Regions from separate parts of the Sphingobium sp. TomTYG46 genome, predicted to be linked through region 2. Evidence: riboswitches for the same ligand, from Rfam matches in the RefSeq annotation. Region 2 holds a riboswitch; each other region holds the start of a gene.
What was found. Region 2 has a riboswitch for cobalamin ahead of ACZ5YV_RS15475 (cobalamin biosynthesis protein CobG). Riboswitches for the same ligand answer to the same signal wherever they lie in the genome.
Positions count from the first base shown of each region.

Region 1: linked by a shared signal. The riboswitch ahead of ACZ5YV_RS00500 (TonB-dependent receptor plug domain-containing protein) and the one ahead of ACZ5YV_RS15475 (cobalamin biosynthesis protein CobG) in region 2 are both predicted to bind cobalamin.
Region 3: linked by a shared signal. The riboswitch ahead of ACZ5YV_RS13505 (TonB-dependent receptor) and the one ahead of ACZ5YV_RS15475 (cobalamin biosynthesis protein CobG) in region 2 are both predicted to bind cobalamin.
Region 4: linked by a shared signal. The riboswitch ahead of ACZ5YV_RS17300 (TonB-dependent receptor) and the one ahead of ACZ5YV_RS15475 (cobalamin biosynthesis protein CobG) in region 2 are both predicted to bind cobalamin.

Region 1 is NZ_AP027324.1:97,412-102,633, reverse strand. Features, by position in the region: gene ACZ5YV_RS00510 (FecCD family ABC transporter permease) at 1-115, opposite strand, end outside; gene ACZ5YV_RS00505 (ABC transporter substrate-binding protein) at 265-1,074, shown strand; gene ACZ5YV_RS00500 (TonB-dependent receptor plug domain-containing protein) at 1,111-2,982, opposite strand; cobalamin riboswitch at 3,153-3,425, opposite strand; gene mobA (molybdenum cofactor guanylyltransferase) at 3,445-3,978, shown strand; one part of gene ACZ5YV_RS00490 (IS5 family transposase) at 4,128-4,461, shown strand; one part of gene ACZ5YV_RS00490 (IS5 family transposase) at 4,461-4,885, shown strand; gene cobA (uroporphyrinogen-III C-methyltransferase) at 5,021-5,222, opposite strand, start outside.
Region 2 is NZ_AP027325.1:488,972-494,193, forward strand. Features, by position in the region: gene bluB (5,6-dimethylbenzimidazole synthase) at 1-279, shown strand, start outside; gene ACZ5YV_RS15470 (alpha/beta fold hydrolase) at 397-1,260, opposite strand; cobalamin riboswitch at 1,387-1,614, shown strand; gene ACZ5YV_RS15475 (cobalamin biosynthesis protein CobG) at 1,773-2,888, shown strand; gene ACZ5YV_RS15480 (precorrin-8X methylmutase) at 2,888-3,517, shown strand; gene cobI (precorrin-2 C(20)-methyltransferase) at 3,514-4,236, shown strand; gene cobJ (precorrin-3B C(17)-methyltransferase) at 4,233-4,982, shown strand; gene ACZ5YV_RS15495 (cobalt-precorrin-6A reductase) at 4,958-5,222, opposite strand, start outside.
Region 3 is NZ_AP027325.1:19,275-24,496, forward strand. Features, by position in the region: gene ACZ5YV_RS13490 (helix-turn-helix domain-containing protein) at 1-466, opposite strand, end outside; gene ACZ5YV_RS13495 (MaoC family dehydratase) at 783-1,235, shown strand; gene ACZ5YV_RS13500 (hypothetical protein) at 1,274-1,516, opposite strand; gene ACZ5YV_RS13505 (TonB-dependent receptor) at 1,746-3,695, opposite strand; cobalamin riboswitch at 3,945-4,190, opposite strand; gene ACZ5YV_RS13510 (hypothetical protein) at 4,547-4,726, opposite strand; gene ACZ5YV_RS13515 (LysR family transcriptional regulator) at 4,911-5,222, opposite strand, start outside.
Region 4 is NZ_AP027326.1:13,312-18,533, reverse strand. Features, by position in the region: gene ACZ5YV_RS17305 (PepSY domain-containing protein) at 1-1,191, opposite strand, end outside; gene ACZ5YV_RS17300 (TonB-dependent receptor) at 1,178-3,319, opposite strand; cobalamin riboswitch at 3,496-3,739, opposite strand; gene ACZ5YV_RS17295 (ArdC family protein) at 4,082-5,020, shown strand; gene ACZ5YV_RS17290 (DUF3768 domain-containing protein) at 5,082-5,222, shown strand, end outside.

The sequences.
Region 1 (5,222 bases), on a different replicon from region 2:
CTAGGATGCGGGCGGGCGAGAGTGAGACGGCCCCCAGCGTGAGGGAGCCGAGCGCCGCAGCCAAGGTTAGGCCGATCAGAAACGGCAACAGCAGGGGATGGCGTCGAGCGCTCATGGCTTGCGCCCTCCGAAACCGCTGTTAGGAATCGTAGTGCTCCTGCGAAGGCAGGAGCCCAGTTCCTGCGTCTGAGCTGGGCTCTCACGAGCCACTCGTCTCGTTCGAGTGCCTTCGCAGGAGCACGGCAAGTTGCAGAGGCAGGATTGATGCGCAGAAAGATCATCGCGGCGCTTTGTGCGCTCAGCCTGACCGGCGCTGCCCCCGCGCCGCCCAAGCGTATCGTGTCGCTCAACACCTGTTCCGACCAATATGTGCTGGCGCTCGCCGATCCGGGACAGATCGCGGCCTTGAGCCCCTATGGGCATGATCCGGAACTGTCGGCGGCGGTCGCCAAGGCGCGGCGTTTCCCGGTGCTGACACGCCCGGCCGAAGAGGTATTGGCGCTGCGTCCCGATTTGGTGATCGGCTTTCCCGATGGCGCTGGCGGCGTTGTTGGCGCGCCGGATGGGCGATGGCGCAAGCTGGGGCTGGCGAGCGCGGACAGTTTCGCGGCGATCCGCACCCAGATCCGGCAGGTGGCAGCCATTGTCGGCCATCCCGCGCGAGGCGAGGCGATGATCGCGGGCATGGAGCGCGACCTTGCCGCCCTGCCCCGGTCCCGGCGCGGCGGCGTTGCGGCCTATTATCAGCGGCGCGGCTATATGACCGGGACCGGCACTTTGTTCGATGAGTTGATCCGGCGCGCAGGCCTCACCAATCTGGCGGCGAAGCTGGGCAAACCGGCGCTGGCGCAGGTGCCGCTGGAGGAAATGATCGCCGCCCGGCCCGACTATCTGATCGTGGAAGAAGGTAGCGAAAAGGTCGTCGATCAGGGGACGGAGATGCTGCACCACCCGGTGCTGCGATCCATCCTGCGCATCCGCGTGCCGCAAGCCTGGACGGTGTGCGGCGGTCCTGCTTATGTGCAGGCCGCGCGCAGCATCGTGACGCAGGCGGATGCTGCGGGCAGGCGTTGAGGGGCGAAGCGTCACGCCCGCCCCTCTTTCCCGTCATCAGAAGCGGACACGTGCGCCGGCATAGGCCGACCGGCCGTAGGTGTTGTAACCATAGACCGTCGCGTATTCCTCATCGGTCAGATTGTCGATGCGGCCGTAGATTTCGAGATGTTCATTGATGGGCAGCGAAGCGCGAATGTCGAGCCGGGCATAGCCATCCAGACGCTGGGTGTTGGCGAAATCGTTAAAGCTGTCGCCGACCATGGTGAGCGTCGCGCCGGTCGATAGGCCGAACGCCCATTCATAGTCAGCCGAGACGCTGACCGCATCCTTGGCGCGACGGGGGAGACGCTTGCCTTCGTTGAGGCCGCCTTCGGAGCGATCGATCGCGTCGATATAGCTATAGGCGGCAGTGACGGTAAGCGCATCGACGGGCTTCAGCGTGACGGCGGCTTCCACGCCCCTCGCACGCGTGCGCGTAAGATTGACGTAGCGGCCAAACGGCGGGGCGAAGCCGTCGAAATAGATCTGGTCGCGGGTATCGCGGCGGAACGCGGTGACAGAGATCATCGCCCGGCCACCATCCAGATTCTGGTCGAAGCCCACATCATAGCTTTTCGACCGTTCAGGCTTCAGATCGACATTGCCATAGGTGCCGTCGTAGATCTGGTAGAGGGAGGGTGCCCGGAAGCCTTCGCCATAGCTGGCACGGATGTTGGTACGGCCTTCATTGGGCGTGTAGTTTGCGTTTGCGCCCAGCGTCGTCTCGCCGCCGAACTGGCTGTGATCGTCATGGCGCACGCCGCCGGTCAGCGACAGCCCCGAAAGCGGCTTCACCACGGCCAGGGCATAGACGCTGTCGATGTTGACCTTGGCCGCGCTGACGACCTTGTCGCCTGTGAAGAAGTCGTAATAGAAGGAATCATAGTCCGGGCGTTCATGCTCGTAGCCCAAAATCAGCTTGGCCTGATCCACCGGCTGATAGACACCTTCATATTCGAAGCGCAGATTGGTGCCCGAATAGCCATAGTCCGGCGCGGTGGAGCTGGGCGCGAAGAAATAATCGCGATCGTTGCGGAACCAGGTAACGGCCGCACGTTGCGTCAGCTTGCCATCGAATGACGCAAGGTTGATCCCAGCATAGCCGACATATTGATCGAGCTTGCTGCTGTCCGTGGATTCCACCGGCGCGCCGAAGAAGATGTCGGTGTCGAGGTTCGCATGGATATAATAGCCGCGCAGGTCGAGGCTGAGATTGTCCGTGAACGCCAGTTTCAGCTTCGCGTGGGTGGCAATATTCTCATAGCCGTCCTTTTCCGTGCCGCCCTTGGCCGCAGAGATGCCGTCGGTGTGGAAATAGGCGACGCCAGCGCTGCCCGAGGCAATGCCCGCGCTGCCCGACACATCTGCTTTCGCATTCAGGGTGTCCGCATAGCCATAATCCACCGAGGCGGTGCCGCCAAAGCCTTCACCCGGTTCGGCTGACATAATGTTGACGACGCCGCCGATCGCCTGGCTGCCATAGACGACGGAGTTGGAACCGCGCAGCACTTCGATGCGGCGGATATTGCCGGTCAGCAGATTGCCGAAGTCATAGGCATCGCCAATGATGCTGGGGTCATTGATCTTGACGCCATCCAGCAGCACCAGCGTTTGCGTCGTTTCCGCGCCCCGGATCGAAATGCCGGTCACGCCGCCTACGGCGTCGGCCCGGTTGAAACGAATGCCCGGCGTGGTGGCGATCAGGTCCGCGACGCTGACGTTCTGGCGGGTTTCGATCGTCTTTGCATCGATGACGGTGATGGCTTGGCCGACTTCGTCGGTCGGCTGCGCAATGCCCAGTGCGGTGACGACGATTTCGTCGGCGTCTTCGGCAAGCGCTGGGGTGGCGGCGAGGAGCGCCAGCAGTGAAATTCCGGTCCTGATCATGTTCTTGTCTTCCCTGAGCGTCATGCGACATGAGCCCAGGGCATCCGCGTAAGCGGTCAATGCACGGAAGAAGGAGACGCCAGCCCCGTCCCGCGCACCGATGCGGCCCTGCGCCGCTTCGTCGCTCAGACGGAAAACACCGTGCCTGGACCGATCCCTGGACCCAAGGCAAGAGCGACCCTGCGCCGGCAGGTCTCCTGGCTCGCGGGTCGTCGCGGCGATGCACGGGCCTTCCCGGACGCGTGTCCAGTGGCTGGTCCCCCTCGCCTTCCCCTTTTGAAGGTCGCGGGTTTCCGGGTGCATCGCGCTCACCGCTTACAGTTGCAGGGGCAGCTGCGGATTTGGACGGATGAGCCGTCCGCACCACATTCCCTTTCCGGCGCGATCTTCTTTTCATGAACGGTTGCCCGCTCACGCCGCGCGCCATAGGGGAAAGTGAAGGTTCTGCCAAGGAGTGGATCGATGCGATTGCTGGGCGCGGTGCTGGCCGGAGGGCGATCCAGCCGGTTTGGGAGCGACAAGGCGCTGGCGCTGATGCCGGACGGGCGCACGCTGATCGAACATGCGGTGGCGGCGATCGCGCCCCATGTGGAGGCGGTGGTGGTCTGCGGACGGACGGTCGAGGGTATGACCAGCCTATCCGATCGGCCCGCGCCGGATATGGGACCGCTGGGTGGGCTGAACGCGGCGCTGCATCATGCGCAGAGCGAGGGCTATGACGCGGTGCTGACGACGGGGTGTGACATGCCGGTCTATCCGGCGGCGCTGGTGGAGGCGCTGGCAGGAGAAGGCGCTGCGGTGTTGAAGGGGCAGCAATTGGCGGGGTTCTGGCCTGTCGGGCTTGCAGATGAAATGGACGCGCATCTGGCTGAGGAGAATAGCCGGTCGATATTCGGCTGGCTGGAGCGGATCGGCGCGCGGATCGTGGAGCGGGCGGATATCGTCCTGCCGAATATTAATCGACCGCAGGATCTTGCCGGATTGCCAAAAAGCTAGCCACCGCGTGCTCCTGCGAAGGCAGGAGTCCAGTTCTAACGGCGCAAATGGGCTCCTGCTTTCGCAGGAGCACCTAGGCTCAGGACCTATTAAATTGCTTGCAGGGATGCAGATCGGTTGATTCAATGGCGGCGCAAGGAGGCGTTGTCATGAGTGATCTGATCTGGTTGTCGGAGGCGCAGATGCGCCGGATCGAGCCATATTTTCCGCTGTCCCACGGCGTGCCGCGGGTGGATGATCGTCGGATCATCAGCGGTATCATCTTCGTCATCAGGAACGGCTTGCGATGGCGCGATGCGCCCGCCGACTATGGTCCGCCAAAGACGATCTATAATCGTTTCATCCGGTGGAGCCGGCTCGGGGTGTTCAACAAGATCTTCTCTGCCCTTTCAGCGAAGGGCGGGAAGCCCGATCAGTTGATGATTGACGCGACGCACCTCAAGGCACACCGGACGGCGGTCAGCCTGCTCAAAAAGGGGCTGTTCCCAGACATATCGGACGCACCAAGGGCGGCCTGAACTCGAAGCTCCACGCTGTGTGCGATGGCAAGGGCAGGCCATTGGTCAGGCTGAGCGAGGGACAGATGAGCGACTATAAGGGGGCCGCCCTGATGCTCGACGCCTTGCCTCGGGCCAAAGCTCTACTCGGTGATCGAGGTTATGACGCCGACTGGTTCCGCAAGGCGCTCGCCGAACGCAACATCACCGCCTGCATCCCGTCAAAGAAAAACCGAAAGGTCACGATCCCGCACGATGCCGTGCTCTATCGCCAGCGGCACAGTATCGAGAACATGTTCGGCCGACTCAAGGATTGGCGGCGCGTACACACTCGCTACGACCGTTGCGCCCACACCTTCATGTCCGCCATCTGCATCGCAGCAACCGTCCTCTTCTGGCTCAATCAATGAGTCCTGAGCCTAGTTACATCATCAGAACAGCAAACCCACGGGCTCCACCGGTCTGAACCTGCCGATACCCCTTACCTTCCTTCCAACTAAGGCAGGTGCATCGACAGGCTCAAGGCAAAGATGTGGAGGGCAAGTTCAAACCTGTAGGGCGACGCTCGCGGCGATCTCCATAGGCATGGTCGTGCCCGCCACCGCTTCACCAATCAGAAGCAGGGTCGGATCTTCATCGCTGATCGTGGCCACCAGGAAGGCAAGCGCTGACAGCTTGCCCCTGATCAGGCGTTCGGTGGGCAGCGAGACGTTGACCGCCACCATCACGGGGGTTTCGGGATCGCGT
Region 2 (5,222 bases):
CATCTGGGCGCCGCCACCATGCCCGAAGCGCGCCGCTATAGCTGCGTCATGGCGGTGCATACGCTGTGGCTGGCGGCGCGGACGCGGGGGATCGGCATGGGTTGGGTGTCGATCATGGAAGCGGAAGGCGTGGACGCGATGCTGGACGTTCCGGCCAGTTGGGAGTGTCTTGGGCTGCTCTGCCTCGGACGGCCGGAGAGCGAAGAGGATGCCCCGGAACTGGAACGACGCGGATGGGAACAGCGGACGGATTGGCATTCAGTGGTGGTGCGGCGTTAGCGCAACCCGCTCCCACCTATTCGCCGTTCGGGCTGAGCCTGTCGAAGCCCCTCACTTCTCTTCAAGGAAAGAAAAGCCCTTCGACAAGCTCAGGGCGAACGGGGTGGACGATTCTCCCTACCCCTCACCCAACAAGAACCCCAGCACCAATGTTTCAAACCGTTCCTTGCATTCGATCATCGCCCAATGGCCGCATTTGGGGAACACATGCAGTTCCGAGTTCGGGATCACCCGCATCGGGAACAACGCGCCATCGAGCGGGCTGACCTTGTCGTCGCGGCCCCAGGTGATCAGCGTGGGCGCCTGAATCTTGCCCAGATAATCGATCCTCTGCGACACGCCCGGCCCGCTCATCGACTGCGCGATGAAGCCCAGAGCCGCGCGCGTGTACATCTTGCGGCTGCTCTCCATCGTCACCGGTTCGAGCGCGGCCTTGTAGCGCATGTCGATCAGTTCGTCGGTAATGATCGATTTGTCGTAAACCATCGATTCCAGCCAGGCGATGATGTTCTCGCGCGTCGGGTCCTCGATGAAATCAACAAGTCGGGTCAGCCCTTCATTGGGAAAGGTGGAGGTGATGTTGAACCCGATCCCGCCGATGGTGATGTAGCGCTGCACCCGCTGCGGATGAGATGCCGCGAGATGACCACCGACAATGCCGCCATAGCTGTTGCCCAGCACATGTGCTCGATCGATGCCAAGGCCGTCCATCAGCGCAACCACCGCATCGCGCGCCACCGCTACCGGATCGCCATTCACAGGATCGCTTTTGCCATAGCCGGGCGCATCAACGATGATCGTGCGAAAATGCTGGGAAAAGAGCGGCAGATTGCCCTGAAAATTCGCCCAGCCCGTAACGCCGGGGCCTGATCCATGTAGCAGCAGCAGCGCGGGGCCTGATCCAGCCTCATGATAATGAAGGCGGCCATTGGCGGTTTCGAGAAAACGACTGGTCGCTTCGAAGCTGAGATCGCTCATCATCTGCTCTCCATGTTGTTATTCGCAGAAGGGACTAGCCCTGGGGCAAAGCGGGCGCAAGCAAGCCGTCGCTGCCCACTTCCCTTTCGCGCGCATCGCCCTTATGAAGCGCAGCGGATCGGGCTTGCCCGGTCCATCGATCGCGCCGGTGTCCCGCAAGGGACTTAAATGGGAACGCGGTGCGGGAGGTTTCCCTCCCTAATCCGTGGCTGTCCCTGCAACTGTGAGCGGCGAGCAAGGCATGGACCGGCCGGACCCTTAAAACAGGGACGGTCAGCCACTGGAGCGATCCGGGAAGGCCCCATGCCAACGCTATGACCCGCAAGCCAGGAGACCTGCCGGAGCAAAGGTCGCTCTTGCCATGACCCAGGGGATGGTCACGGCTCGGTTCTCCGTTTGAGCGACGAATTCGTGCGGCTACGGCCGTGCAGGCGTGCGGCCTGTCCGCTTGCCTGTGCGTGCCGTCCGCTTGTCGTGGCGCTGGTGCGGGGAGTGCAGGAGCAATGCAGGAGCTGATGCGGCGTGACGCAGCGCGAACCGGCGTGCGCGGCTGGTGTCCGACGGCATGGCGGCCGATGATGGCTGGCGACGGGCTGTTGGTCCGGGTGCGCCCGGCGCTGGGCCGGATGACCCGCGCGCAGGCAGTGGGATTGTGCGAGGCCTCTCTCGCGCTGGGCAATGGGCATATCGACGTTACCAATCGCGCCGCCTTGCAAATCAGGGGCGTGAACGAGGCAGGCCACGGCGCATTGATGGAGCGGCTGGTCGGGCTGGGGTTGGCGGATGCCGATGCGGATCGGGACAGGCAGATTCCCGTCCTCATCAATCCCGATTGGTTACCCGGCGATGACAGCGCCGTCATAGCCGCCGCCTTTATCGCGCGCATGAAGGAGCTGCCCGATCTGCCCGCGAAGGTCGGCTTTGCGATTGATGCGGGGCCTGCCCCGGTCCTGAGCGATGTTCCGGCTGATTTCCGGATCGAAAGAGGGACGACCGGTGCGCTGATCCTACGCGCTGACGGGCGCGCGCATGGCGTGGCTGTGAGCGCAGAGAACGCTGCCGAGAGGCTGATCCGTCATGCCCATTGGTTCGTGGCCAGCGGTGGCGCGCAAGCCGGGCGCATGGCGCGGCATTCCGCCCCGCTGCCTGATATAGCGACCAAGGCCCCTGCCCCAGCCCGGCCTCGCGCTGCTGCCCTAGCCACTGCCCCCGGCCCTTTTTATGCAGCGCCCTTCGGTCGGATCGAGGCGGCTGCGCTCCTTGCCGTGATGGCGGGCGGTGTGGAGGCGGTGCGGCTTACCCCTTGGCGTGGACTGGTGCTGGAAGGCAGCGACGCCCCGTCCGATGATCCGGCCGATACGCGCCTTTCCGCCGATTGCTGCCCCGGTGCGCCAGCCTGCCCGCAGGCGAGCGTCGCCACGCGCGATCTGGCCGCCCGGCTGGCGCCGCATGTTCGCGGACTTCATGTCTCGGGTTGCGCCAAGGGGTGCGCCCGACCTTCGCAGGCGACGGTGGTCCTCACCGGGCGGGATGGCCGTTTCGACCTTGCCCACAATGCGCGCGCAGGTGGGCCGCCGCTGCAAACGGGACTGTCGCCCGACCAGATAATCGCCCTCTTCGGAGCCCAATGATGCCGCATCTCTATGAAACCAACGGGGCGGAAATCTATCGCCAGTCCTTCCGCATGATCCGGGCGGAGGCGGCGCTCGACCGCTTTGCGGCAGAGGAAGAGCGGGTTGCCGTGCGCATGATCCATGCGGCGGGCATGGTTGGCCTCGCGCCGCATATCCGCTTTTCGCCGCGCTTCGCCACGGCCGCAATCGCCGCGCTGGAAGCGGGCGCGCCGATCCTGTGCGACGCCCGGATGGTGTCGGAAGGGATAACGCGCGCGCGCCTGCCCGCTGGCAATCTGGTCCTCTGCACTTTGGCCGACCCGCAAGTGCCTGATCTTGCCCGCGCCATGGCGAATACCCGCTCGGCCGCCGCGCTGGAGCTGTGGCGGCCGCATCTCGCGGGTGCCGTCGTCGCGATAGGCAACGCCCCAACCGCGCTGTTCCACTTGCTCAACATGCTGGAGGACCCCGACTACCCACGCCCGGCGGCAATCATCGGTTGCCCGGTCGGCTTTGTCGGCGCGGCAGAATCGAAGGAAGCCTTGTGGGAGGCGCAGCCGGTTCCCAGCTGCATCGTCGAAGGGCGGCTGGGCGGCAGCGCGATCACCGTCGCGGCGGTCAATGCGCTCGCGAGTGCGGCCGAATGATCGGGACCATTCACGGCGTGGGCCTAGGCCCCGGCGCGCAGGACCTGATGAGCGTGCGGGCCGACAGGCTGATCCGCGATGCCCGCCACATCGCCTATTTCCGCAAGCCGGGCCGCGCAGGTCATGCCCGAAAAATCGTCGAAGGACTGTTGCGTCCCGACGCGGTCGAATATGCGATGGAATATCCGGTGACGACCGAGATTCCGGTCACCGACCCGCGATATAATCAGCGGCTTTCCGCCTTTTATGCGGAGTGCACCACGCATCTGCACGGGCTGGCGGCGGCGGGTGAGGATGTGGTTGTCCTCTGCGAGGGCGACCCCTTTTTCTACGGCAGCTTCATGCATCTGCACAGCCGCCTGTCATCACTTGCGCCCATGCGAATCGTGCCCGGCATCACCGGCATGTCGGGGGCCTGGACGGCGAGCGGGACGCCGATCAGTTGGGGCGACGACGTGCTGACGGTGCTGATGGCGACGCTGCCCGAAGAAGAGCTGGCGCGCCGTATCCATGACACCAATGCGCTGGTCGTCATGAAGATCGGCCGCAATCTGGCGAAGCTGCGCCGGGCGGTGGAGGCTGCTGGCAAGCAGGACTGCGCCTGGCTGGTCGAATATGCCACGATGGCGGACCAGAAGATCACGCCGCTGGGTGAGGCGGAGGCTGTCACCAGCTATTTTTCTATCCTGCTGGTCCATGGGCAGGGACGGCGGCCATGAGCGGATGGGTGGCGGTAGCCGGGCTCGGGCCGGGAGCCGAAGGGCTGGTGACGCCCGAAGTGACACAGGCCCTGGCGGAGGCGACCGATCTGGTGGGTTATGCGCCCTATGTTGACCGCGTGCCGGATCGCCCCGGACTTCTACGCCATGTGTCGGACAATCGGGTGGAGCTGGAGCGCGCGGCCCATGCGCTGGAACTGGCGGCGGCCGGGCGGCGCGTGGTGGTGGCGTCCTCCGGCGATCCGGGGGTGTTCGCCATGGCGTCGGCATTGTTCGAGGCGCTGGAGGCCGGGCCGGAAGCGTGGCTGGGGATCAACATCCGCATCCTGCCCGGCATTACCGCCATGCTCGCCGCAGCCGCACGGGCGGGCGCTCCGCTGGGGCATGATTTCTGCGCCATCAACCTGTCGGATAATCTGAAGCCATGGGCGTTGATCGAGCGTCGGCTGCGCCTTGCCGCGCAGGCGGACTTTGCGATGGCTTTTTATAATCCCCGGTCGAAGGCGCGGCCGGATGGCTTTGCGCGCGTGTTGGACATCCTGCGCGAGGAGTGCGGCGACGATCGGCTGATCCTGTTCGCGCGTGCCGTTTCGACGCCGGAAGAAGAATTGCGTGTCGTGACGCTTGGGCAAGCAAGCGCCGATATGGCAGACATGCGCACGATGGTGATCGTTGGATCAAGCCGCACCCGCCTGATCGAGCGCGCGGCAGGTCCTATCCTCTATACGCCGCGCTGGGCCGAATGATCGATCCACGCCAGCACGTCGCCGATATCATGAATGGCCTGCGCCTGTGGCAAAGGCGGCCGGTCGATCATCATGACGGGCAGGCCGATCGCCCGTGCGGCGTCGATCTTCGCGCGCGCGCCGTCGCCTCCTGCGTTTTTGGCGACGATCAATTCAATGCCGTGCGCGCGCATCAGGGCAAGATCGCCCGCCAGCGTGAAGGGGCCGCGATCCACGACCAGATGATGGCGCGGCAGCGCG
Region 3 (5,222 bases), 410 kb from region 2:
CCAGTCGCGCGCGCAGACGTCCTCCCGGCAGGCGATCGATCAGCGCCAGCCTTTCCAGTCGTTCGACATGTTGCGCGATATGTTCGGGCGGTATGCCAAAGCCTTCCTCGGCTTCGGACACCGGCCAACCCGTGACGATGATGAAGAATATGGTCGATAATTCGGGGCTTGTGGTCAGCGCCTTTTCCTGCGCCAGCGTCAGCTTGTCCGATGACCGATCGCGCACGGCGGCCTCTTCGGCGATTTCGGTGAGTGTGGTGTCGGCGAGCGCGCACAGTTGCGACAAGGTGCGCAGGCCCAGCCCGCGTCCATGCAGCCATCGTTTGACGGTAGCGGTGCCCACGCCAAGCTTTTTCGCGACGTCGGCCTGGGTCAGGCCCGCTGCTCGCAGTCTCCGTCGGAGCGCCGCCAGCAGCAGTTCATGTTCCATTCCGAAAGGGTCGTTGGACGGATGACAGGGGCTCATCAGATGATCCCTTCCCACGCTGCAAGGATGATATGGGTCGGCCACGGCGCTAGATCATATCCCGCGATGTTCGATCGTGGATGGTTCCGCGATCGATATCCATCCCTCGACTCTTCGGCTGCACGGCTTTCGTGCAGCCGAAGCTTCTTGTCTTCTCCAGTCATGGCCTCTCCAGCTTATTCTTTTAGGAAGGGTAAGTAACTCGACGCCGCTGACAAGGTCCAACTGACCCTCGCCCCACTGGAGCATTTTCCTATCGCATTCGCGCATGCTTGTGCATAGTTTCGCTCTAGGAGCAGCGTGGGGGGTGAATGGAATGAGCCAGTTTCTCGATTATCTTCAGGCGCGGGCGGACGAGGAAGACGTGTCGGACTGGTTCCTGGTCAGTCAGGATATGATCGACCAGTTCGCCGAAGCGACCAAGGATCATCAATATATCCATGTCGATCCGGAACGCGCGAAACAATCACCCTTTGGCGGGACGATCGCTCATGGTTTCCTGACGCTTTCACTCTTGCCGCACCTGTGCGCCGATGCGCGAGGCAACGTCGTTCCCGACGGCGCTACGGAGATTAATTATGGCAGCAACAAGCTCCGTTTCCTGGCGCCCGTTCGATCCGGCAAACGTGTGCGCGGAAGGTTCAAGCCGCTGGAGATCGTCGAAAAGCGGCCGGGGCAGCTTCAGCTGACTACCGAGGCGACGGTAGAGATAGAAGGTGAGAGCAAGCCCGCCCTCATCTGCGAATGGATAACCCAATTCCAGCTTTGATCCGGCAATCGTCGGAGTAAGCGGATTGGGCTATCCATTTAGGCTGCGGTGTTGGTCGCGTGGAGACCGAAGGCCATGCGCGCGGCGTTGATGGTGTATTCATACTCCTCGCCACCGGGTACGAGGTCGTGCCAGTTCTTGTTCGTGATCGCCGCGAAACTGTCCTGCCATATTTTGCAGGCGATCAGTTGTATTTCTGTTTCCTTGGGCGCGCGCTGTGCTTCCAGGCAGTCACGCAATATCGCGTGAAAAACGGCGCCCCTTAATGGTGCGTGCTTCATTGGCATCCTCTCCAGGCAACTGATTCTCTGTCCAGATTGCCGAGGGGAAAGTTGCATAGAGGAGAAAAGACGTCAACTACGTCTCAAAATTTCCACGGGTATTTAACGTGTATTATATTGTGGTTTGACTGTTGCCCTGTCCACTTTTACTTTATGAACACCGCCGTTCATTATGTAAGCCATTGATCGGGAAGGCCGCAGGTCTTTCTGGATGCGGCCTTCCCCAGCATCAGAAGCTGAACTTGATGCCGCCCCTTACCGTTCGCGGTTCGACCACGCGGCTTAGCCTCCCTTCGACAGGCTCCGCATCGGCGGCGGGAAGGTAGGATTCGTAATAATAAGCGATGTCCTTGTCCCGGCTGCCAAGGATGTTGAGCAGTTCGGCATAGACTTGCACCCGCTTTCCCTTCCACGCGGCGCGGGCGTTGACGACCGTGCTACCGGAATCGCGCACGCTATTGTCCTCGATCAGTGGCGAAGGGCCAAGGTGACGGACGCGGATGCTGGCTTCCCATGGGTCAAGCACGATGGCTGCGCCAGCGGACGCGGCATTTTTGAAGGCGTTGGGGATATGGTCGCCATTGGTGTAGCGGCTGTGGCTGGCAGTGTAGTTGCCGTCGAAAGCGAGCCAGGGGAGCGGCCGCCAGAAGGCGACAAGCTCATAGCCATGGCGGCGGCTGGCTCCGCTGGGTTCGACCGCGTTGGAGTCGCCGACGAAACGCAGTTCGCTGCCGACATTCAGCCACCAATAGGTCGCGGTGAAGGTTAAGCCGGGCAGTTGCAGGCGGCCGCCCAATTCCTTGCCGGTGCCGCGCACAAGCATGGGAACAGGCGTATCGACATTGACCGCGCCGCGCGCATCGTTGGAATGGAAGCCCCGGCCCCAATTGGCATAGAGTTCGACCTGCGGCGTGATCGCCCATGCGGCCGACGCCTTGGGCGAGATGAGCGTGTCCGAGCCGCTGCCTTCACCCAACGCGGCGGCGACGGCGTCCCGGCTGCGGACATCATAATGATAATAGTCGCCACGCAGGCCTCCCGTGATGCGCAGACCGGGGAGCGGCGTCACGGTCGCTTCGCCATAGAGCGCGGCTGACCCTTGCTTGACGCGACAGCGGCCGAGCGAGGAGAGGAAGACGCGGTTCGCGGTGCGGTTGACGCCGACATTGCCGATCGCGTCATAGCGGTTTTCCGTGCCCAGCTTCAATTGCAGCGCCGGGTCGACATCCCACCGCTTTTCGCCGGTGAAGCCGAGGACCCAGCGGCGGTCGAACTGCTCGATCTGCGCGCTGGTGCCGTCGGGATCGGTGTAGGTGGGGTTGGAGAACATCGTCCAGTTGTAGAATTGCGCGTAAAGATTGGCGCGCCATGTCGGCTGGACGGTGGCGAGATTGCCGATGATCCGCGTGGTTTCGCCGCGCGCTGACGGATCGGGCGAACAGAAGACATCGGGGCAGAGCGGCGTGCCGATGATCCGTTCGGGTATCTGCTCGGTTGGACGCCATGTCGCGCGATAGGCGTGGAGCGTGGCGTCGATCTTACCGGCTCCGGCAGGGAGGGTATATTTGGCGAAACCCGCATAGTGACGCAGATGTTCAGGCTCCTGCCATGGCCCGTCATAGGCCTTGGCCTGCGCGACCAGGGTGAGATGGCCCGCGCCCGCCTTTACCGTGCCGCCCGACGCCAGCCTGCGCCAGCCGAAGGATCCGCCCTCCGCCGCGACCCATGGTCGGTCATAGCCATCGATCGTGGTCATATAGGCGGCGCCCGCAAGCGCGAAGTCGCCGCCATCGGCGCGATAGGGACCTTTGCGAAAATCCTCCCGCGCGATGATTTCGGGGATGAGGCCGTTGAGGTCGAGATAGCCCTGACCATGGCCATGGCTGCGGAAGTTCATCTGAACCCCGTCAATATAGGTGGTGAAGTCCGACCCATGGTCGAGATTGAAACCGCGCAGGAAATATTGATTGGCCTTGCCGCTGCCCGAATGCTGGGCCGCGACCAGCCCCGGCACGGCTTCGAGCAGTTCGGCGACGCGCAGCAGCGGGCGGACGAGAAGGTCCGCGCCGCCGACGCTGCCTTCGCTGGCCGCATGGGCGGTGCCGATCTTGTCCTCTCCCCGGCCGAAGACGATGATGGTGCTGGCATCGTCGCTCGCGTCATTGGCGTCGGCGGCCAAGGCGGGGAAGGGGAGGAAAGTGGCGGTCAGCGCGCAGGCGGCGCGGTGGAAAGGATTGGGTAGTTTCACATCATGCACTCCGGGCGTCTGGCGACATCCGGCAAGAGACCTGTCGTCTGGCGACGACCGGCGCACGCAGGCGGCCGGACGCCCCCAAGGCGGCCGCCAGCGTCACCGAAGCGGCCTCTTGCCGCTCGTTCGTCGCTCAGACGGAGTTCACCGTGCCGCGGCCATCCCCTGGACCAAGGCAAGAGCGACCAGACGCTGGCAGGTATCCTGGCTCGCGGGTCATCGCTTGATGCACGGCCTTCCCAGGCCTCGCAGGATTTAGCGTCCGGCCCAGTGACTTGCCCTTCCTGCCTCTGAGGAAGGGCGATGTGCATCGCGCTCGCCGCTTACAGTTGCAGGGACAGCCTTGGCTTGGGGAGGTGGATGCCTCCTTTACCATGTTCCCTTTTAAGCCTCTTTCGAGGCACCGGCGCGATCATTTCCCCAGGGGTTGCCCGGGTGATGGGGGCGATAGCGGAGGTGTGGAGGTTGGGCAAGGGGGGGGTGATGAACGGTCTGTTCCCTCTCCCCTTCAGGGGTCGATGAGAGGCACGTGACTCTCATCGAGGTTAGGGAGAGGGGAGCGACGCTGGTTGCTTTACAGTCCCCTCTCCCGCCTTCGCTACGCTCGGCACCCTCTCCCCTGAAGGGGAGAGGGGATGAGGTGGGTATTCCTGCTCTTCACAGTTCGTCATCCCAGCGGAAGCTGGGATCTCCGGGTGAGGACGCGTGCGGTCGCTTGAGATGCCAGCTTTCGCTGGCATGACGGGAGGGGATGACGTGCGCCCGCTTGTCGCGCCAAGTCAGTTCAGGGTCGCGCCGCGCTCTCGTTGGAGGCGTAGGGCCATGGCTTGGTAGCGGACGGCGCGTTCGTTGTGGAGGGCGATGGTTGCCTGGTCGGCGCCGCGCAGGCGGGCTTCCCTGGCTTGCCGCGCTTCCTGGGCGGCGCAGGCGGAAAAATGTGACGCGTCATTGGGGCGCATGGCCCTTATCCTCTCTCAATCTCTTATGGCTCGAACGATAACATCGGCCTGTTTCCCGCCGCCATTACGCAGGTTAACTCCGGAAAGCTTCTGTTTTTTGACAGCAGGCTTGCAAATGATTTCAGAAGAGGATTTCTGCGCTTTTCAGGCAGTTAAGCGGGTGGCGCTAAGGTGCTTCTTGCTATCAGCCGCCCCGGTTCCACGATGCATCGCGGAAGGTTTCGCGCAAGAAGCCGATGAAGGCGTCCACGGCGGCGGGACGGCCTGCGGCGCGGGGGTGGACGGCGTGAACGGCGAGGTCAACGGGGCCTTCCCAGCTATCGAGGACGCGGACGAGGCTGCCTTTCGCCATCAGGTCGCCCACGTCCCAGAGCGAGCGCAAGGCGATCCCGACGCCGGTAAGGGCAAGTTCGCGCACGATTTCGCTGCTGTTGGTGCGGACATGGCTTTGGCCATCGATCAGCTTGCGTGCGCGGCCATTCACCAGCCGCCAGGG
Region 4 (5,222 bases), on a different replicon from region 2:
TGCCAGCTCATCGGGGCCATACCAATAGGCATCGGGCTGCCTTATCATCTGGACGTTGCCGATGGAGGCTCCAGGCAGCAATTGTGTCGCTGCGCGCGTCAGGGTCGTGGGCGATGCGTTGAAAGGGCGCAGGGTCCGTCCGTCGATCAAGGCGCGTCGCCCCTGCCCGTCCTTCGCGACCATCAGAATTTCATGGCCCGGCGAGGGCATCGCCGTGATCTGGACCGCGCTGGGCATCTGCTTCCCGGCCATGATGAAGGCATTGGACGGGATCGACAGGGTGCCGAGATAATCACGCTGGTTCTTTTCCGCGATGCCTTCGGACCGGAACAGATGCCCCGGATCGACCGAAAGCCAACCGCTGAAGATCCATGCGACGAGGAAAATGCCACCCGCGAGGCCCGCGATATGATGCCAGACCATCCATCCGCGATAGGGTGTTATGCGTCCGCCCTTGTAGCGCCGTCGCCCGAGCCGTGCCCGCAGCAGCCCGATCCAGAAGCCGGTAACGCCGGTCGCGAAGCAAGGCCCCGCGACCCAGAGGATGACCTGTCGCCACAGTGCGCCATCCTGTCGCAATGCCGTGAAATAGAGCCAGTGTGGAACCGCACCCAGCCAGTTCCAGAAGCGTTCGCTGCGGATCGTGTCCTGCACGACATCGCCGGTTCGGGACGAAACGTAGATTTCGGTCCCTGCCCGGTCAGCAAGGGCGATTTGCCACAAGGGGCGGTGTCGGTCGAAGCGTTGGGCGACCGTCCATTGGTCCCGTTCGAAGGAATGGATCGACGCGACGGCGGCCCCGCCGAAACGGCGCGCAGCGCGTTCGGCCATGGCGGCTGTCACAGCCGGCACGGCCTGTCCGGCGGTCGCGGAGATGATCTCAGCTTCCCCGTCCCATGGATTTGTACGCCAGAGAGGTTTGCCGTCGCGCATTTCCAGCGTGAGTGAGCGCAGGCGGCTGCTGTCCGGCGGCGGCGCGGTGACATCGGCCCAGCGGATCGGTTCGAGCCGTGCGATCCGTTCCGCGTCCGTCAGCGACGGATAGGGCACATAGATCATCACCAGGCCCGATAGGAACCACATGGCGAAGAGCAGGCATGTGGCGATGCCGATCCAGCGGTGCCCAAGATAAAGCCAGCGGCGGGCAACATGGCCCGCCGCTGCTTTTCTGGTCGGTTTAGAACCGTGCACGCAGGGACACGTCCACCGAGCGCGGGCGGCCGAGCACCCATTGTTCGTTGTTATAGGCGGTGATCGCGTAGTCCTTGTCGAAGAGATTGTAGAGGCGCAGGTCCAGCGCGACATTGTCGGTCACAGCATAGGACAGGCTGGCGTCGACCACGGCATAGGCCGGCACGCGGAACTGGTTGGCATTGTCTGAATAGCGCTTGCCGACGTAGCGAAGGCCGGCGCGCGTCTGCAACCGCGTAATCGGCTCCCAGCGCAGCCACAGATTGGCGGCGGTTTCCGCGACACCGGGGGGCGTGAGGCCGTTATAATTGGTCGCGCCGCTGATGAAGTCGTCAAACTTCGCATCCAGCACCGTGCCGTTGGCGTCGATGCCAAACCCGTCGGCAAGGTCCACCGAAACCGAGGCTTCGATGCCTTTGGCCGAACGCTGGCCGACCTGCTCGACCGGGCTGGTGAGCGTCTGCTGGGAGAGGAGGCCCTTCTTGACGATGCGATAGGCGGCTAGGGTCGCCGAACCCCGTCCATCGAGGAAGCTCCCCTTCACGCCGAACTCGACCTGATCGCCGGTTGCGTGGCTGAATTGCACTTGACCCGTCGAATAGGTGGTGAGCGTCCCAAGCGGATCGACGCCGGTCGTGTATTGGCCGTAGAGCGACAATGCCGGTGTCGGCTGATAGACTGCGCCTACTCGCCAGGTCGTGTTGTCGAGCCGCTTGTCGAGCACCTGCGTCTCGCTCCGCACATTGCTTGGCGAATAGGCGAAGGTCCAACGGCGGACCCGGTTCTCCTCATAGCGCACGCCGCCGATGATCGAGAATTGGTCGTTCAGCTTCAGCCGGTTCTCGGCAAATACCGCATATTCGCTGGTGCGCGTGCGGAAGCGGGGCGCAATGCCCTGCGTGTCGAAGAACAGGCCCGGCACCGGGTTGAACGGATCGACCGAATCCTCCTGCGGGTCCGACCCGAAATCGTTGCTGTAGGTCAGCTTGACCAGATTGACGTCGAAACCGACAACCAGATCATTGGTGATGCCGCCCGCGACCGGCAGGCTGAGCTTCACCGTGCCCTGATCGCCATATTGGGTCTGGTCATGGACGATGCCCAGATTGTCCGCACGGTCCACCAGGCCGGTCGTTCCGTCATAGCTGTAGCTCTCCAGATTCTTCCAGCGGCGATAGCTGGTCAGGCGATAGGCGGTGTTCGAGATCGTGATTTGCTCGATCGGGGACCAGGTGGCAGTCAGCGTAGCGCGCTTGTCGCGAAAGCGCATCTCCGCGTCGGCGACGTTGAAATTGCGGTCCCGCACCCGCTCATCAATGCGGCCTTCGATCAGAGGCGTGCCGAAATATTTGCTCGGCTTCTGGTCGCCGTCATCATAGCGCAGGGTGAGCGAGAAATTGTCGGTGGGCGCGAATTTAAGCGCGCCCGACAGGGCGTGGCTCTCGGACTGACCGCGATCGACATAGCCGTCCGACCGGCGATAGCTGCCGTCGATGCGGAAGGAGAACATCTCGCCGATCGGGCCGCCTACGCCGGCGGCGGCATGGAAGCTGTCCTGCGATCCATAGCCGATCTCGCCCTGGGCCTCGAACCGCTCGCTATTGGGTTGCCGCAGGATGACGTTGATCGCGCCACCAAGCGCGCCCTGGCCATAGAGGACCGATGCTGGCCCGCTCAGCACGTCGATCCGCTCGGCAATCCAGGGATCGGTTGGATAGGTGATCGTTCCCGCGACAGGAAACAGGCGGATGCCGTCGACCAGTTGAAGCACCGATCCCTGGCCGCTGAAGCCGCGGGCCGCCAGCGCCGTGTTACCATTGCCCGGATCGGCAATATTGGTGATGCCCGGTGCGCGGGTGACGGCATCCTGAAGGGTAAGATCACCGCGCGCGCGCAATTCCTCGCCATCGACAACCGCGATGCTAGCGGGGGTTTCCAGGGGCGTCAGACCAAGCCGGCTGCCGGTGGATTGCGGAATGGCGAGAGCAGGTTGCCGCTGGCCGAAGACGATGATGGTGTCGCTTTCCGTTGCGCTGGCGGCGGAATCGTCGGCGTGGGCGGCGAGCGGCGCGCCCAGCAGCAGTACGGCGAGAGTATAACTGGATATATTGCGGATAGTCTTCTTCATTCTATCATGCCCCGTCGGCGTCATTCGACGTCGGGCAGGGGCGTGCCGTTACGAACGGTCGGCGCGCACCACGGGCGGACGCCTTGGCGCCCGTCGCACGAACCGATGCGGCCCCCACCGCTCGTTCGTCGCTCAGACGGAGTTCACCGTGCCTCGACCATCCCCTGGACCATGGCAAGAGCGACCAGACGCCGGCAGGTCTCCTGGCTCACGGGTCATCGCTTGATGCACGGCCTTCCCAGGCCTCGCAGGATTTAGCGTCCGGCCCAGTGGCTGGCGGATAGGTCAATGCCTATCCGCGCATGTACATCGCGCTCACCGCTTACAGTTGCAGGGACAGCCTCGGATTAGGGTGGCGAACCACCTTCACCGCGTTCCCTATTAAGTCCCTCTCGGGACACCGGCGCGATCATGTCCTGGCCGCTTGGCGCGTCCCGGACGGCGCTCCTGTAGTGAAATTGTGCGGTGCAGACAAGCGGGCATGGGCATTCCCGTTGGCGGTCCATTATCATTCCGTTGCAGGCTTTTGATTTTGGGGCCTGTTCCGGCCCCCTGGCGCAAGAGCCAAGCCGTCTCGGCCTGCGGCCTCCCTTGGCGATCAGGCGGTATCCCCACCCTTCCGCGCTGCGCTTGTGCAGGGCGGGTGATCCCCCTCCCCCTGATCGGCCCCGATTTGCGCCATTCCCCGACCCGCTTCGCCAGCGGGCAGAAGCCGATGGCACCCATCGCCTTCGGCTCCGATTTTGGAAGGGAAACAAGCATATGGCTCGCAGCACCACCCGCAGCGCAAAGGCCGCACGGATCGACATTTACGAGGAAGTCACCAACCAGATTGTGGCATTGCTGGAAGCTGGCACCCGCCCTTGGTCGCCGTCCTGGGCATGCGGGGCCAGTTCGCTTCCGTTGCGTCATGAAGGCACGCCCTATCGCGGCATCAACATCCTGCTGCTTTGGTCCGCCGCCATGATGCGCGGCTATGCCAATCCCTATTGGATGACCTACCGGCAGGCCCACGAACTTGGCGGGCAGGTCAGGAAGGGCGAGAAGGGCAATCTCGTTGTCCACGCGGGCACTTTCACGCCGAAGGATGATGACACCGACCAGCGCCAGAGCGGCGATGATGAGGAGGAGAGCAGCCGCGGCTATCTGAAGAAATATGTCGTGTTCAACGTCGAGCAGATCGACGGCCTCGACATGGGCAAATATCCCGCGCCATCCATCGAGATCAGGAACCGCGACGAGCGTGACAGCGAACTGGATGCTGCCTTTGCCCTCTATCCCGTTCCCTATAGCGAGGGCGGCACCAGCGCATTTTACAACAGCGTCAGCGATCGTATTCAGATGCCCGCCTTTGCCGACTTTGTAAGCGGCAATGCCTTTTTCGCAACCCTCGCTCATGAGGCTGTCCACAGCACCGGCCATAGGGATCGGCTGAACCGCGAAACACTGCATCGCTACGGCGAGAGCCGCGAAATGCGAGCCGCCGAGGAACTGATTGCCGAGATCGGCGCCGCGATGCTGTGCGCCCAGCTTGGCATGGAACCCACCGAGCGGGAAGATCACGCCGCCTATGTCGCGTCCTGGCTGACCGCCTTGCGGAACGACAAGCGCGCCATTTTCAGGGCCGCCACCGCCGCGCAGTCCGCAAGCGAACATATCCTGTCCTACATGGCAGGGCATCCCATCCAGCGCGCCGCCTGACAGCGAAACGGGCAGTGGAATGCCGCTGCCCTCCCCATCCCTATTTCCCAAGGACTGACCCATGAGCCTCGAATTTACCTACGCCGAGAAGATCGAGCGTATCCGCTTCCTCAACGATGCAGCGCGCCAGCAGCCCGGCGTATCGGGCCGTGCAACTATGACGATTGGTTTTGCCTCGCTTGATGAGCGTGACCGTCATGAA